DNA from 2 places in the Vibrio sp. CCUG 15886 genome. Region 2 is predicted to be linked to the other one. Evidence: predicted binding sites of a transcription regulator. Region 2 holds the regulator's gene; the other holds the start of a gene.
The links. The regulator MetJ, encoded in region 2, represses methionine synthesis genes. The targets are predictions, from matches to a motif close to TTAGACNTNTANANGTCTAA.
Positions count from the first base shown of each region.

Region 1: the regulator MetJ is predicted to act here: its motif matches at 2,673-2,692, upstream of metN (methionine ABC transporter ATP-binding protein MetN).

Region 1 is NZ_JAQQBT010000006.1:26,736-31,163, reverse strand. It holds gene ilpA (MetQ/NlpA family lipoprotein adhesin IlpA) at 30-839, opposite strand; gene PQQ36_RS13145 (methionine ABC transporter permease) at 875-1,552, opposite strand; gene metN (methionine ABC transporter ATP-binding protein MetN) at 1,542-2,576, opposite strand; gene gmhB (D-glycero-beta-D-manno-heptose 1,7-bisphosphate 7-phosphatase) at 2,775-3,413, shown strand; gene treR (trehalose operon repressor TreR) at 3,452-4,399, shown strand.
Region 2 is NZ_JAQQBT010000018.1:14,722-19,149, reverse strand. It holds gene PQQ36_RS19595 (bifunctional aspartate kinase/homoserine dehydrogenase II) at 1-185, opposite strand, end outside; gene PQQ36_RS19590 (O-succinylhomoserine (thiol)-lyase) at 185-1,351, opposite strand; gene metJ (met regulon transcriptional regulator MetJ) at 1,563-1,880, shown strand; gene PQQ36_RS19580 (malic enzyme-like NAD(P)-binding protein) at 1,967-3,244, opposite strand; gene rpmE (50S ribosomal protein L31) at 3,522-3,743, opposite strand; gene priA (primosomal protein N') at 4,024-4,428, shown strand, end outside.

The sequences.
Region 1 (4,428 bases), on a different contig from region 2:
TTGATGAACTTCGACTTTTGCTATCGAAATTACCAGCCTTTTACAACGCCGCCTTTGAAGATTTCTTTTGCTGCCGTGTAGACTTCTTCAGTTTGGTAGGCTTTAACAAAGTTCTGTACATTTTCGTTTTGAACGTTGTCTTGGCGAGCCACAATCAGGTTCACGTATGGAGACTCTTTGTCTTCAACAAATACGCCGTCTTTTTCCGGAGTTAGGTTGATAGAGCTCGCGTAAGTGGTGTTGATGATAGACAGAGCCACGTCGTCAAGTGAGCGTGGAAGCTGAGCAGCATCGAGCTCGACGATAGTGATGTTCTTTGGATTCTCAACGATGTCACGAACGGTCGCAAGTAGGCCTACTTCTGGACGTAGTTTGATCAAACCTTGTTGCTCAAGAAGCAGCAGAGAGCGGCCAAGGTTGGTTGGATCGTTTGGTACCGCAATACGCACGCCGTCAGCCAACTCTTCGACCGATTTCACTTGCTTTGAGTAGCCCGCGATAGGGTAAACAAAAGTATTGCCAGCGATGGTCAGTTTGTAACCACGGTCTTCCACTTGACGATCTAGGTATGGTTTGTGTTGGAACGCGTTGATATCGATAGAACCGTCATCCAATGCCGCGTTTGGTGTCACGTAGTCAGTGAAGGTGACCAATTCCACGTCAAGGCCGTATTTTTCTTTGGCTACTTTCGCAGCGACTTCCGCAACTTGCGCTTCGGCACCCGCCATAACGCCAACTTTTACTTTGCTCGTGTCAGTCGCTTTTTCGCCACAACCAGCCAATACCAATGTTGAGGCAGCAGCAATAATGGTCAGTAAACCTTTAAGGCTAAATTTCATAGTAAATCTCCTTATTATTTTGAATCTTTCAATGCTTATCTGTGGTCTACACGGCGCACGATGGCGTCACCGATAGACTGAATAATTTGTACCAACACAATCAACATCACCACAGTGACCGCCATGATAGTGACATCGTAGCGGTGGAAACCGTAGCGAATGGCTACGTCACCGAGACCGCCGCCACCAACGGTGCCCGCCATGGCAGAGTAGCTCACCAATGTTACCAACGTAATAGTGACGGAGTTAACAATGGTCGGCAATGCTTCAGGAAGCAGTACCTTAGTGATGATTTGTAGTGGTGTTGCACCCATCGATTGTGCCGCTTCAATCAGGCCAGTTGGAACTTCCAACAATGCTCCTTCAATCAGGCGCGCAACAAATGGGATAGCCCCAATGGTGAGTGGAACAATCGCTGCTGTAGTGCCGATAAATGTCCCCACTAACAGTTTTGTGACGGGAATGATCGCCACCATCAAGACCAAAAATGGCACCGAGCGGCCAATATTAACAATGGCGCCAAGTACGTTGTTGAGTTTGGTGTTTTCAAGCAAGCCGCCTTTTTTGGTGGTGTGCAGAATCACGCCCAAAGGAATACCAATCGCAAAACCAACGACGCCAGCAACGGCAACCATATAAAGCGTTTGCCAAGTCGCGCCCAGCAGCAGGTCAGTGTTCAAACTGAGCCATTGAGATAGGTCATTAAAGGACATAACCCAGAACCTCCACTTTTACGTTGTGCTCGCGCAGGTATTCAATCGCTGCGTTATCGTCTTCTTCGTTACCAAACAGTTCTGCGACCATCATGCCAAACTTCACTCCGCCGGCGTAGTCGAGATCGGAACTGAGAATGCTGATGTCGATGTTGTATTTACGAGAAATCTGCGACACCAAAGGTGCATCAACCGTCGCGCCGGTAAATTCCAAACGCACTAAAGGATAGCTGCCTGCGACGCGAGTGGGTTGCAAACGCACTTGGTAATCTTCAGGAATAGAAAGATCCAGTGTTGAGCGGATAAAATCATGCGCCAATTCCGTTTTAGGATGGGCAAAAATTTCACCGACGGTGCCTTTCTCAACCAATTCACCGCCACCAATGATTGCTACTTCGTGACAGATGCTTTTCACGACATCCATTTCATGAGTGATGAGCAAAATGGTGATTTTCAGCTTGCGGTTGATCTCTTTGAGCAACTCCAAAATGGATTGAGTGGTCGCAGGATCCAGCGCGCTGGTGGCTTCATCACACAGCAGTACTTTGGGATCGCTGGCCAATGCTCGTGCAATCGCCACACGTTGCTTTTGACCACCACTTAAGTTGGCTGGATAGCTTTCGTGCTTGTCGGCCAAACCAACCAGCTTCAGAAGTTCCGTCACTTTGCTTTGGATTTGCTCTTTGTCTTTTCCAGCCAACTCTAATGGCAGTGCAACGTTGTCAAACACAGTGCGAGAAGAAAGCAAGTTGAAGTGCTGGAAAATCATGCCGATATTGCGGCGAGTTTCGCTGAGTTGCTTTTTACTCAATTTTGTTAAATCAACACCATCCACCACAATGGAACCACTGGTTGGTGCTTCTAACATGTTCACGCAGCGGATCAGCGTGCTTTTCCCTGCACCCGATGATCCGATCACACCAAAAATGGTGCCTTCTGCGATGTGTAAGTTAATGTCTTTCAAGGCATGGATTTCCTTACTGCCTTGATAGAACACTTTATTTACTTGGTTAATTTCAATCATTTCTCAACCTGTGCAGGGACAACAGAATAATATTTTGAGCTCTAGCTCACTTTTCAGATGATGCTATGGCTTTCGTGTTTTTAAGTCAATAGATATTTTTACGTCTAGACGTCTAAACGTTCATTTAAGGCTAGCGGATTTGCTATGAGTTAGTTGATATTCGTATATAGAGGGTGTTTTGACGATGTACCTCACGGCTTGGAAACTCGCAATGTAGCGCTTTTAAGGTATAATCTCGGCTTATATTCCTTTGTGACAGAGACAGATACTTTGGCAAAACCAGCTGTTTTTTTGGATCGTGATGGCGTGATTAACGTTGATCATGGTTACGTTCATGACGAGCACGACTTTGAATACATTGAAGGTGTGTTTGAGGCGACGAAGGCCCTAAAGGATATGGGGTATCTTTTGGTGTTGGTCACCAATCAGTCGGGGATTGCCCGCGGCAAATTTAGCGAAGATCGCTTCCTTTCTCTGACCCAATGGATGGATTGGAATTTTGCGGACAACGGCGTTGAGTTTGACGGCATTTATTACTGTCCGCACCATGCAGAACACGGTGTGGGGGATTACAAACAAGATTGTGATTGTCGCAAACCAAAACCTGGGATGTTTATCTCAGCGCGTGATTTCCTCAAAATCGATATGGCTCGCTCAGTGATGGTGGGTGACAAAGCCGAAGATATGATGGCTGCCGAAGCGGCAGGGGTTGCAACGAAGATTTTGGTACGCACTGGAAAACCTGTTACACAGCAGGGTGAGCAACTGGCAACCGTGGTGCTCGATAGCATCCGTGATGTGCCACTTTATGTAAAAGAACAAGTAAAAGGTCGCTAAGCGGCCTTTTTATTATTGAACGTCTTTCTTGGCCTATTATGAGCAAAAAGCTGACTATTCTTGATATTGCCCGTTTGTCTGGGGTCGGTAAATCGACCGTCTCGCGCGTGCTGACCAATGATCCCAAGGTAAAACCTGAAACCCGAGCGAAGGTAGAACAGGTGATACAAGATTCCGGTTATGTGCCTTCTAAATCCGCTCAATCGATGCGTGGCGGTAGCCAGAAGGTGGTTGGGGTAATTATCTCGCGTCTCGACTCTCCCTCAGAAAATCGTGCTGTCGGTAGTATGCTTAATGTGCTGTATCAAGCGGGATACGATGCGGTGATCATGGAGAGTCAGTTCGATCGCGAGAAAACCAACGAGCACTTAGAAGTGCTGCGTCGTCGCAATGTCGATGGCGTCATTGTGTTTGGCTTTACCGATATCGATCTACAAACCTTAGCCAGTTGGCAAGATCGAGCCGTGGTGATTGCCACGCCTGCAGAAGAGGTGTCTTCGATTAACTACGATAATCAGCGTGTGATTGAGCTGGCGTTAGAACACTTGCAATCTTTATCGCTGAGCCATATCGCTTATATCGGTGTGAATAAAGAAGATAAAACCACGGGCTGGTCGCGTTTAAATGCCTACTTGTCGTGGTGCCAAAAACACGATGTTGAAGCTCGTTATCAAACTGGCAAACTCAACCATGAGAGTGCTTATCACTTAGTTGATGAGGTGTTAGCGGAAAACACTCAAGCGATTGTCTGTGCGAGCGACACCTTGGCTTTGGGCGTCATCAAGCGACTTCAAGAACTGGGGCGCGAAGAGGTTTGTGTCACCGGTGTGGGTGGCAATGAGTTGCTCTCTTTTCTTTTTCCAAAGGTGTTCAGTGTCGATCCCGGTTACAAGCAAGCGGGAGAAAAGGCCGCTAAGATGCTGATTTCTCAGATGAATGGTGAGGAAGCTATCTCGCACATCACTCAGGCACCGATCCAAAACTAACCCTTTCATTTTTCTTGTTTTTCCGATCT
Region 2 (4,428 bases):
CGGCCGTCCTTCTCCAGCGCCTCACTAAATTCAATTAAGCGGTTGGTGGTTTTGCCCGCTGCCGACACCACCACTAAATCGTTATCACCCGAGTACTCTTTGAGGATGTTCACCACACGACGATAGCAATCCGGATCCGCAAGGCTGCTTCCACCAAATTTGTGCAGTTGTCGAACTTGACTCATTAACAGCTCTCCTTCGCTTGTTGAAAGGCCAGCTTGAGGTCGGCAATCAGATCTTGCGCATCTTCCAGCCCCACCGATAAACGCAATAACTGTTGCGTGACGCCAGCTTCTGCGAGTGCTTCCTCTCCCATCGCACGATGAGTCATAGATGCCGGATGACAAACCAAGCTTTCGACACCACCAAGTGACTCCGCTAATGAAAACAAATCTAGCGCTTTCACAAACACTTTCAATTGCTCAAAGCTGCCAGCAAATTCAAAGCTCAACATCGATCCAAAGCCCGATTGCTGCTTTTTGGCGATCTCATGACCTGGATGCGCTGGCAAACTCGGGTGATAAATGGTGCCGACTAACTCTTGAGTTTGCAGATAAGAGAGGATTTGTTGCGAACTTTCTTCATGCACGCGCATACGTGCCCCCAATGTACGGATACCACGTAGCGTCATATAGCTATCAAATGGCGTGCCGGTTGCGCCAAGGCAGTTCCCCCACCACGCCAGTTCTGTTGCGTGCTCTTCGGTTTTGGTGATCACCACACCGCCAATCACATCAGAATGCCCATTGATATACTTGGTTGTCGAGTGAATCACAAAGTCTGCCCCCAGCTCCAAAGGCTTTTGGTACACCGGTGTCAAAAAGGTGTTATCGACCGCCACCAACGCGCCCACTTTATGGGCTTTCTCACACACTTCCGCGATGTCCACCACACGCACGAGCGGGTTGGAAGGCGTTTCAAGCAACACCAGTTTGGGGTTAAGCGCCAACGCCGCATCCAGTGCAGCACTGTCGGATTGGTCGACAAAGCGGACTTTAAAATCCCCTTTCTTCGCTCGAGTATTGAAAAGACGGTAGGTACCGCCATAACAATCATGAGGTGCCACAATAAGATCGTCAGGGCTTAAAAAAGCAGACACCCACAAGTTAAGTGCTGATGTCCCGCAGTTTGTGACCACCGCACCTTTACCAGATTCGAGCTCAAACAACGCTTGCTCTAGTAGACCACGATTTGGGTTGCCTGAGCGGGTATAGTCGTATTTAGGCACTTCGCCAAAGGCAGAGAAACCATAGTTCGTCGACAAATAGATCGGTGGCACAACGGCACGGTATTGAGTATCGGATTCGATGCCCGTTCTAACGGCAATCGTGGCTGGCTTGTGGTGACTCATGATGTTTCCTTTCTGCGAAGATGAATTCTTAATAAGAATGCGCTACTGTTATCGGAACGCCTTCCTCTCCATTAATAGTTGTCACTTTAACCATCAAAATTTAAGACGTCAACACTTCTAGACGTCTATATGTCTTTGCTTATGGCGGTAAATCCAGCTAAAATCTCCGCTTACAATTTTTATTAACCGATTATTACTCTGAAGGTGCGCAATGGCTGACTGGAATGGCGAATACATAAGTCCATACGCAGAGCATGGAAAGAAAAGCGAGCAAGTAAAAAAAATTACCGTTTCTATCCCGCTTAAAGTACTAAAAGTTCTGACGGATGAACGTACTCGTCGTCAAATTAATAACCTACGCCACGCAACAAACAGTGAGTTGTTGTGTGAGGCATTTCTGCATGCGTACACTGGCCAGCCACTGCCGACGGATGAAGATCTCAGAAAAGATCGCCCGGATGATATCCCAACAGAAGCCAAAGAATTGATGACGGCGATGGGTATCGAATTTGAAGCGTATGACGACTAAACCTCGTTAGCTTTACCACACCGGGGGAAAGTGGTATCTGATCAAAAACGGGACGCTTAAAGCGTCCCGTTTGTTTAGGCTGTGATTTACTCGGCCATGTAGTTTTCTGGCATTGGAATACGAGCCACACCGGTATCAACTGCCGCCTGAGCAACGGCTTTCGCCACGCGAGGCAGCAAACGTGAATCCATTGGTTTGGGAATAATGTATTGCGGGCCAAAGCTCAGCGATTCAACACCTGCCGCTTTCAATACCGCTTCTGGCACTGGCTCTTTCGCCAATTGACGAATCGCTTCAACCGCTGCCAACTTCATTTCATCATTAATTTCACTAGCACGAACATCCAGAGCGCCACGGAAAATGAATGGGAAGCACAACACGTTGTTCACTTGGTTCGGATAGTCGCTGCGACCTGTACCCATGATAAGATCGCTGCGCACTTCATGCGCCAACTCTGGCTTGATTTCTGGATCAGGGTTTGAACACGCAAACACAACCGGTTTATCCGCCATCAGCTTCAGCGCTTCTGCAGGCATTAGGTTTGGACCAGACACGCCAAGGAAGAGATCCGCACCGCTGATCACATCTTCCAGTGTGCGCTTGTCTGTATTGTTGGCGAACAGTTGCTTGTACTCGTTGAGATCATCACGACGTGTATGAATCACACCTTTACGATCCAGCATGTAGATCTTTTCACGCATCGCGCCACATTTGATCAGCAGCTCCATACACGCCACGGCAGCCGCACCCGCACCAAGACAAACAATAATACATTCGTTTAGCTTCTTACCCTGCAGTTCGATCGCATTCAGCATACCAGCCGCGGTGACAATGGCCGTACCATGTTGGTCATCATGGAACACTGGCACATCACAACGCTCAATCAGACGTTTTTCAATTTCAAAACAGTCTGGTGCTTTGATGTCTTCTAAATTGATACCACCAAAGGTATCTGCAATGTTCGCGACCGTATCCACGAATTCGTCGATGGTGCGATGCTTCACTTCAATATCGATAGAATCAAGACCAGCAAAACGCTTAAACAGCAGTGCCTTACCTTCCATTACTGGCTTTGATGCCAAAGGACCTAAGTTACCTAGACCCAAAATTGCCGTACCGTTAGAGATAACGGCCACCATATTTCCCTTTGAGGTGTACTTGTAAACGTTGTCTGGGTTCTGTGCGATTTCGCGAACCGGCTCCGCGACACCTGGACTGTAAGCTAAAGCAAGATCTTTAGCGGTTTCCGCAGGTTTGGTTAGAGCGACGGCAATTTTACCCGCCGTTGGCAAAGCATGATAATCAAGAGCTTGTTGGCGAAGTACTTCTTCAGGGGTCATTTGCTGGCTATTGTCATCGGACATAAATGGTTATTCTCTTTTTGCGTGTACGGTAAAGGGGGGAACACTTTAGGTTGAACAAAAACTCTGCTTTTTTGTTCAATTTAGAGAGAAATTCTAATTGATATAAGTCAATCTTCCTAGCCAAGAATGCGAGGCAAATCTATAAAAATTGTGAATAAGATAGAAGTAAGACCAGATGGCATAGGGGATGGTGCGTGAGAGAAAGCGTCTCCTAGGCGTTGAATGCAAAAAAGGCCGCATAAGCGACCTTTTTCTCAAACAGCAATAGCTAACGCTATTATTTCTTACCGCTTGATAGAGCACCGAAACGCTTGTTGAAGCGATCAACACGGCCGCCTGTATCAACGATACGTTGCTTACCAGTGTAGAATGGGTGGCACTTGTCACATACGTCTAGGTGGATAGATTCTTTATCTAGAGTAGAGTTGAAAACGAAAGAGTTGCCGCAAGAACAAGTTGCGTTTACTGCTTTGTATTCTGGATGGATACCAGCTTTCATGGGATAACCTCAAATAGTAGGCCGTGTCGCTATACGAGTCTTTGCCGCACACCACACGCAGTTAAAAATAAAACTCAGATACCGCTAAAACAGAATTAAAGCCATATCTTAAGGCGCGATATAGTAATGAATCGTCTCTTTCGAATCAACCTATTTCCACGATTTTCCGCTAGTTTTTTATACAGTTTTCCTCTCTCTGTTCGAGCATGCCCTTTTCTCGTATTTCTACCTCGCTTCCATTAGACTGTAAGTCATTATTTTTGCCATGAAACACCACGTTATGCGTCCATCCATTGCTCGTGTTGCGCTGCCAGTGCCACTCGATAAACAATTTGATTATCTCGTTCCTGGACACCTTTTTCCGATCATTGGTGGCCGCGTGAGTGTGCCATTTGGACGACAAACCTTGATTGGCATTGTCACCGCTTTGGTTCAAGAATCAGACTTTCCACGCGAGCAACTTAAACCCATTAAAGCGGTGTTGGATCATCGTCCTATTTGGCCCGATTCCGTCTACAGTTTATTACTTTGGTGTAGCCACTTTTACCAACATCCCCTAGGTGAAACACTGCATAACGCCCTCCCCGCTGCACTAAGAAAAGGCAAAGCGGCTGACTTTGCCACTCTACAAGAATGGCAACTGACCGAGTTAGGCAAAAACCAGTTGATGCAAGGGTTAAACAGT